2 regions of the Streptomyces sp. NPDC048420 genome follow, and region 1 is predicted to be linked to the other one. Evidence: riboswitches for the same ligand, from Rfam matches in the RefSeq annotation. Region 1 holds a riboswitch; the other holds the start of a gene.
The links. Region 1 has a riboswitch for S-adenosylmethionine ahead of AB0D34_RS16185 (aminotransferase class V-fold PLP-dependent enzyme). Riboswitches for the same ligand answer to the same signal wherever they lie in the genome.
Positions count from the first base shown of each region.

Region 2: another riboswitch for S-adenosylmethionine. It lies ahead of thrC (threonine synthase); the one in region 1 lies ahead of AB0D34_RS16185 (aminotransferase class V-fold PLP-dependent enzyme).

Region 1 is NZ_JBEZKG010000008.1:163,267-167,471, forward strand. Features, by position in the region: gene AB0D34_RS16175 (cytochrome bc complex cytochrome b subunit) at 1-488, shown strand, start outside; gene trpD (anthranilate phosphoribosyltransferase) at 1,092-2,156, shown strand; SAM riboswitch class IV at 2,229-2,345, shown strand; gene AB0D34_RS16185 (aminotransferase class V-fold PLP-dependent enzyme) at 2,475-3,836, shown strand; gene AB0D34_RS16190 (serine/threonine-protein kinase) at 3,904-4,205, shown strand, end outside.
Region 2 is NZ_JBEZKG010000012.1:213,360-217,564, reverse strand. Features, by position in the region: gene AB0D34_RS23990 (trehalose-6-phosphate synthase) at 1-485, opposite strand, end outside; gene AB0D34_RS23985 (glucosyl-3-phosphoglycerate synthase) at 583-1,527, opposite strand; SAM riboswitch class I at 1,664-1,822, shown strand; gene thrC (threonine synthase) at 1,840-3,120, shown strand; gene AB0D34_RS23975 (MoaD/ThiS family protein) at 3,117-3,392, shown strand; gene AB0D34_RS23970 (cold-shock protein) at 3,836-4,042, shown strand.

The DNA of each region.
Region 1 (4,205 bases):
CCTTCGGCGTCGCGTGGATCACCTGGTACATGGTGCTGCTGATCGGTGGTGGAAACGACCTCTGGGCCACCCACTTCCACCTGTCGATCAACGCCATCACCTGGTTCGTGCGGGTCGCGTTCTTCGTCGCCCCGGTCCTGGCGTTCGTCGCCACCAAGCGGATCTGCCTCGGCCTCCAGCGCCGCGACAAGGACAAGGTGCTGCACGGCCGCGAGTCCGGCATCATCAAGCGCCTGCCGCACGGTGAGTTCATCGAGGTGCACGAGCCGCTCAGCCAGGAGCAACTGCACACGCTCACGGCGCACGAGCAGTACGCGCCGGCCGCGATCGGCGCCACGGTCGACGAGAACGGCGTCGAGCGCAAGGTGAAGGGCTCCGAGAAGCTGCGCGCCAAGCTGAGCGAGGCGTACTACGGCGAGGAAGCCCAGATCGCCAAGCCGACCGTCGAGGAGTACAGGGAGATCACGAGCGGCCACGGCCACCACTGATCGCTGCGCTCGCCACGCGCGGTAGAAGGGCCCGTCCGACACACCGGACGGGCCCTTCGCCTTGCGCCGAGCAGCGAAGGAGGCTGTGGGGGCGGGTGTGGTGGCTGGACTTGAGGTGGCGGGGTGTGGGCATGCGGGCCGGGGTCGTCTTGCCGTGCTGTGCGTGGCCACGGTGGAGGGGTGCGGTGGGGGAGGCTGTGCGGGGCTGGGTGCGGCGGCTGAAAGGGCAGGTGCTGCATGCGGGCCGGGGACGCTTGTCGTGCGGTACGCGGTCACGGTGCGGGTCGGGTGTCGTGGCCGTACCCGAGGCGGGGAGGGGTGCGTGCGGAGTGCAGGTCGGGGGCTGTTGCCGTGCGGTGGGGGAGGCTGGACAGGGTCCGGTGTCACGGCCGTCTGCGTCGTGGAAGGGCGGTCCGGCGCCCGGGTGGGGTCTGTCGCTGTGCTGGTGTAGTCGAGGCGGGGGTGGCTGTGTGGGCTCGGGTCTGATGTGGCGCGTGCGCCGGAGGCGGGAGGGTTCCGTCCGAACACCGGACGGGGCCCTTTGCCGTGGCCTGGGCTGGATAGGGTGTGAGCACACTCTGCTACGACACCTGGAGCGGCCGTATGAGCGCTGTGACCCCCGCTGGAGGCGACACCGCGGCGGGCCGTTCCTGGCCCGCCCTGCTCAACGGCCTGCTGGACGGCCGTGACCTGTCCGCCGACGACACCGCGTGGGCGATGGACCTGATCATGCGCGGTGAGGCGACGGACGCGCAGATCGCCGGGTTCGCGGTGGCGCTGCGGGCCAAGGGCGAGACCGTCGAGGAGATCACCGGGCTCGTACGGACTATGTACGAGCACGCGAACGTGATCGAGGTGCCGGGGCGGACCGTCGACATCGTCGGCACCGGCGGCGACGGCGCGAAGACGGTGAACATCTCCACGATGTCCTCGATCGTCATCGCCGGCACCGGCGCGAAGGTCGTCAAGCACGGCAACCGGGCCGCCTCCTCCGCGTCCGGCGCCTCGGACGTCCTGGAGAAGCTCGGCGTCAACCTGGAGCTGACCCCGAAGCGGGTGGCCGAGGTGGCCGAGGAGGCCGGGATCACCTTCTGCTTCGCGATCAAGTTCCATCCGGCGCTGCGTCATGTGGCCGCCGCGCGAGGGCAGTTGGGCATCCGGACCACCTTCAACGCACTCGGTCCGCTGACCAACCCGGCGAAGGTGAAGGCACAGGCCGTGGGAGTCGCCGACCCCCGTCTGGCACCGCTCATCGCCGGTGTCCTGGCCGAGCGGGGCAACTCCTCCCTCGTCTTCCGCGGCGACGACGGTTTCGACGAACTGACCACGACGTCCACGTCCCGGGTGTGGGTCGTGCGGGACGGCAAGGTCACCGAGGAGAGCTTCGACCCACGGGACGTCGGCATCGAGCTGGTCCCCGTGGAGGCGCTGCGGGGCGCTGACCCCGCCTACAACGCCGACGTGGCACTGCGCCTGCTGAACGGCGAGACGGGCCCCGTGCGGGACGCCGTACTCCTGAACTCGGCGGCCGCGCTGGTGGCGTTGGACCCGGGCGTCGGGACCCTGGCCGAGCAGCTGCGGGCCGGGATGGACAAGGCCGCGGAGTCGATCGACTCCGGGTCGGCGAAGCGGACGCTGGAGCGCTGGGTGGCCGCGAGCAACGCATAGCAGGCGGTCGCGGTCCCGCAGTTCGGACACGAGTTGCGGGACCGCGATCACGTCACGTACGTTCCTGTACCAGGTCATGAGTGACAGTCATGAGGCCCCGGCCGACTGTCCGGCAACCCTCCGTCCGTGGCGGGGTGCCCCGGGTGAAGACCAGGCCGTGAGCAGCGAGGTTCACGGCAAGCGCGGGCCCCTCTCGAAACCAGGGGTCCTGGTCGTTCGAGGGAGTCTTCCGTGAGCAAGCGAATGCGATAGGGCCGCCGAGCCCCGCCTCCGCGCACCCATCTCACCTTCACCTTTCTTTTTTCACGGGAGTCCCCCATGTCTGTCTCCACCGCTGCCTCCGCCCAGACCATTTGTGCCCAGCTGCCCGTTCTGGGGCGAGATGTCACCGTCCCGCTCGTCACCGGCGGCGAGGTCACCTACGCGGCCCTCGACTACGCGGCCAGCGCCCCCGCCCTCCAGCGCGTCTGGGACGACGTGGCGGCCTACGCGCCCTACTACGGCAGCGTCCACCGCGGGGCCGGCTACCTCTCCCAGCTGTCGACCGACCTGTTCGAGAACGCCCGTAAGACCGTCACCGAGTTCCTCGACTGCCGGGACGACGACCAGCTGATCTTCACCCGGTCGACCACCGACTCGCTCAACCTCCTCGCCGCCGCCCTCCCCGCCGACTGCCAGGTCTTCGTCTTCGAGACCGAGCACCACGCGAGCCTGCTGCCCTGGCAGGACGCCCGCGTCACCTACCTCGACGCCCCGCGCAGCCCGCGCCAGGCCGTCGAGACGCTGGAGAAGGCCCTCGCCAGCCGGGACTCCCAGGGTCCGGCCCTGGTCTGCGTCACCGGCGCCTCCAACGTCACCGGCGAGTTGTGGCCGGTCCGCGAGCTGGCCGCCGCCGCCCACGCGCACGGCGCCCGGATCGTCCTGGACGCGGCCCAGCTGGCCCCGCACCACCCCTTGAGCGTCCGTGACCTCGACGTCGACTGGGTCGCCTTCTCCGGCCACAAGCTCTACGCCCCCTTCGGCTCCGGCGTCCTGGCCGGCCGTGCCGACTGGCTGAAGGCCGCCGACCCCTACCTCGCGGGCGGCGGCGCCAGCCGCAAGGTCACCCGGCGCGAGGACGGGGGCGTGGACGTGGAGTGGCACGAGAGCGCCGCCCGCCACGAGGCCGGGTCCCCCAACGTCATCGGCGCCTACTCGATCGCCTCCGCCTGCAAGGCCCTCAACGAGGCCGGCTTCGACAGCCTGGTGGCCCGCGAGCAGCACCTGATCGAGAAGGTCCGCCAGGGTCTCGCCACCGTCCCCGAGGTCCGCGTCCTGTCGCTCTTCGGCGACGACGCCCCCCGCGTCGGCGTGATCTCCTTCGTCGTCGAGGGCTGGAACAGCTCCCACTTCGCCGCCGCGCTCTCCGCCGAGTACGGCATCGGCGTCCGCGACGGCCTCTTCTGCGCCCACCCCCTCGTCCGCACCCTCCTCGGCAGCGAACCGCAGTCCCAGGGCGAGTGCGGCGCCCCCGAGGCGGCGCCCGGCGAGAAGTCCCTGAACGCGATCCGGGTGAGCTTCGGCGCGGGCACGCCGGACGAGCACGTCGAGCGGTTCGTGAAGGCCGTGCAGGAACTGGTCGCGGACGGTGCGAAGTGGACGTACCGCACCGAGGACGGCCGCTGCGTCCCGGCCGTCTGAGGTACGGGCGTCCGCCCCGCGTATACGCTCGCTCTCGGCAGCCGTACGGAGGCAGGGGGAGCACGGGGTGCAGGAGCTGCGCGAGACGGACCCGCGGACCATCGGGCCGTACGAGGTCCTGGGCAGACTCGGGTCCGGCGGGATGGGCGAGGTGTACCTCGCCGAGGCGCGGGGCGGGCTGCGGCTGGCCGTGAAGGTCGTACGGGCCGAGCACGCCGGGGACCGCACCTTCCGTGCCCGGTTCCGGCACGAGGTACGGGCCGCGCAGACCGTCGGCGGAGCGGGGACGTACACCGCGCGGGTCGTGGACGCGGACACCGAGGCCGCGCGGCCCTGGATGGCCACCGAGTTCGTGCAGGGGCCCAACCT
Region 2 (4,205 bases), on a different contig from region 1:
CGCAGTTCGCGCAGCATCCCCGGCACCAGGCACAGGTGGTAGTCCTGCACCAGGACCGCCGCCCCCTCGGCCGCCTCCTCCGCGAGCGCTTGTGCGAAGGCGCGGTTGTACGTCTCGTACGACGCCCACTGCCGCCGGAACTCCGCGTCGAAGGCCGGCTCCAGCGGGGTCTGGTAGAGCAGGTGGTGGACGAACCAGAGCACCGAGTTCGCGATGCCGTTGTACGCGTCCGCGTGCACGTCGGCCGGAATGGCGAGCATTCGCACGCCGTCCTCGCCGACGCCCCGCCGGACCGCCTCGCGGTCACCGTCGGACAGCGCCGAGCACACCCACAGCGCGCCCGCGTCCGGTCCGATCGCCGACAGACCGGAGACGAGCCCGCCGCCGCCGCGCTTGGCGTTCAGCGAGCCGTCCTCGCCCACTTCGTAAGAGACCGGGCCGCGGTTGGATGCGACCAGCACGTGGGCGCTGTGCGAGGAAACCATGCCTCGACATCTAGCCCGGCACCCAACCGCTCAAACGTTCCCGTGGGTCACGGTCAGGTGTTCAGGAGTCCGGGTCGCGGTCAGGCGTTCAGGAGTCCTACGCGGCTTTCCTCTTCACGTACTCCGCGATCTCCACCATCGGCGGCCGCTCCTCCGTGTCCACCGAGTACGTCCGCGGCTCGAAGCCGTCCGCGCCCCGCTCGAACTGGGTCAGGGACGGGCGGATCATGTGGCCGCGGGCCAGCCTGAGCTGGGCCGTGCGGTAGATCGCCGCCGACATCCGGCCCAGCGCCTGGCCGTCCTGGTGGCGGTGCTTGCGGACCCCGACGTCGACCTGCGCGAGGGCGTTCAGGCCCACCAGGTGCAGGGCGTCGACCAGCATGCCGAGCTCGATGCCGTAGCCGACGGGGAACGGGAGCTGTTCGAGCAGGCTGCGGCGGGCCGCGTACTCGCCGCCCAGCGGCTGCACGAAACCGGCCAGCTGCGGCCAGTGCATGTTCAGCAGGGGCCGCGCCATCAGCTCGGTGACCCGGCCGCCCTGGCCGGCGGCGCCGCCCAGGGGACGGTCGTACATGCCCTTGACCAGGTCGACCCCGGGGTCGGTGAGCAGCGGGCCGACGATGCCGGAGACGAAGTCCGAGGAGAACTCCTTCAGGTCGGCGTCGATGAAGCAGACGATGTCCCCGGTGGTGGCGAGCAGGGAGCGCCACAGGACCTCGCCCTTGCCGGGCACGGCCGGGATGCGCGGGAGGATGTCGTCGCGGTGGACGACCCGGGCGCCTGCGGCGGCCGCCACTTCGGACGTACGGTCGGTGGATCCCGAGTCGACGACGACGATCTCGTCGACGAGCGGGACCTGCATCATGAGGTCATGACGGATCACGGCGACTATGTCACCGACCGTCTCCTCCTCGTTGAGGGCCGGCAGGACGACGCTGACGGTCCGGCCCGTGCTCCGCTTCGCCGCCATGATCTTGTGGAGCGGGCGATCGGTCACGGACCAGGAACGGGTGGCCAGCCAGCGCTCGACTTCGTTCAGCACAGTGGGCGGCTCCTTAGCGTGTGATCCATCTCGCGGTTCGGACGACTCCCTCAACTGTCCTTGTCGTCGGTTACAGTCTTGAACAACGCGGATGACCATCGCATGTCCAGGGTGGCCGCCGTTAACAACTTCATACCGCTCATCCAGAGGGGCAGAGGGATACGGCCCGATGAAGCCCCGGCAACCCTCCAGTCGGTTCTCGTAGCGATCGATGACGATCGTCTCCGCGAGGCTCCCGACTCGGGAAGGTGCCAAATCCGTCTCACGGCGAAGTGCGTCGTGAGGAAGATGAGGAGAAAGGGCCTCGCCTCCATGGCTGTGCAGACTGTTGCAAGCACCACGAACTCCGTCGACCTGGGTCCCGCCGCGGCGCTGAGCTGCCGCGAATGCGGCCACCGCGTCCCGCTCGGCCCGGTCTTCGCGTGCGAGGAGTGTTTCGGCCCGCTCGAGATCGCGTACGACTTCTCGGCCTACGAAACCGAGGAGCTCCGCAAGCAGATCGAGGCGGGACCCGCGAACATCTGGCGCTACGCCCCTTTGCTGCCCGTCCCCGCGGACGTGGCGACCAAGCCGAACATCAACCCCGGCTGGACCCAGCTCGTCAAGGCCGACAACCTCGCCCGTGAGCTCGGCGTGACCGGCGGCCTGTACATCAAGGACGACTCCGGCAACCCGACGCACTCCTTCAAGGACCGGGTCGTCGCGCAGGCCATCGAGGCCGCTCGCGCCTTCAACTTCACCACCCTCTCCTGCTCCTCCACCGGCAACCTCGCCGGCGCCGTGGGTGCCGCGGCCGCTCGCGCCGGGTTCCGCTCCTGCGTGTTCATCCCGCACGACCTGGAGCAGGGCAAGGTCGTCATGGCCGCGATCTACGGCGGCGAGCTCGTCGGCATCGAGGGCAACTACGACGACGTGAACCGCTTCTGCTCCGAGCTGATCGGCGACCCGGCCGGCGAGGGCTGGGGCTTCGTCAACGTCAACCTGCGGCCGTACTACGCGGAGGGCTCCAAGACCCTGGCGTACGAGATCTGCGAGCAGCTCGGCTGGCAGCTGCCCGACCAGCTCGTGGTCCCGATCGCCTCCGGTTCGCAGCTCACGAAGATCGACAAGGGTCTGCAGGAGCTGATCAAGCTCGGGCTCGTGGAGGACAGGCCGTACAAGATCTTCGGCGCGCAGGCGGAGGGGTGCTCGCCGGTGTCGGTGGCGTACAAGGCGGGCCATGACGTGGTCCGGCCCCAGAAGCCGAACACCATCGCCAAGTCCCTCGCCATCGGCAACCCGGCGGACGGTCCGTACGTCCTGGACATCGCGCGTCGTACCGGCGGTGCGGTGGAGGACGTCAACGACGAGCAGGTCGTCGACGCGATCAAGCTGCTGGCGCGGACCGAGGGGATCTTCGCGGAGACCGCGGGTGGCGTGACCGTGGGGGTGACCCGCAAGCTGATCGAGAACGGCATCCTCGACCCGACGAAGACCACGGTGGTGCTGAACACCGGCGACGGTCTCAAGACCCTGGATGCGGTGGCCGGTACCGGGCTCACCGCCACCATCCGTCCCAACCTGGACTCTTTCCGAGAGGCTGGCCTCGCATGAGCGTTTCCGTCCGTATCCCCACCATCCTGCGCACCTACACCGGTGGCCAGGCCGAGGTGCAGGCCGAGGGCGGGACCCTCGCCGAGGTCATCGCGGATCTGGAGAAGAACCACACGGGTATCGCCGCGCGCGTTCTCGACGACCAGGGCAAGCTGCGGCGGTTCGTGAATGTGTACGTGAACGACGACGATGTGCGGTTCGAGCAGGGGCTGGAGACGGCGACGCCCGACGGGGCCGGTGTCTCGATCATCCCGGCGGTCGCCGGCGGGTGACCGTATGACTGGTCATTACCTTCGGTAACAGTAATTACCGAGTGTTCATCCGATTGCCCCCTCCGTGAGAGAAGCGGAGGGGGCAATTCTCTATGGTTGAGCACGGTACAGTTGGGGAAGCTGCGGCTCTCTTCATGCCGCATGCATATGAGTTCCCGCTTCTCGGGCGATGAGAAGTAGCCAAAGTGTGCACGTCTTATGTGCCTTATGCGTCGTTTATGGGGCCCGACTTGCCCCGAATTCGGGCGAATTCTCGCTACATTCCGGACCCCTTCCGTCCAGAATTCTCGTCCGATTGACCTGTTGCAGACGGCAGTTGGACAGATACATTCAGCCGCGGTCGACGCGTTCCGGCGCACGCCCCCAACCATGTGGGGGGTGAGGTCTGACCCGGATCCGCGAAGTGCGGGTCCGTGCAAGGGCCAGTAATAGGGGAGTTAGGCATGGCTCAGGGCACCGTCAAGTGGTTCAACGCGGAGAAGGGGTACGGCTTCATCGCGGTCGACGGTGGTGCGGATGTATTCGTCCACTACAGCGCGATCCAGATGGACGGTTACCGCACCCTTGAAGAGGGCCAGCGGGTCGAGTTCGAGATCTCGCAGGGTCAGAAGGGGCCGCAGGCGGACATGGTCCGTCTCGCGACAGGCTGAAGCACGCGCCGGGTAACAACAGCGTCGTTCTTCGTTCTTCAATCGAAGGGCTCGTACCCCATGGGGAGTCATGGGTACGGGCCCTTCGGCATGTGCCTCCGGCGGTGGGGCCGGGGCTTGTGCGGGTGTTGGTTCGTTGTCTTGTGCGGGTTGGGTGGGGGCG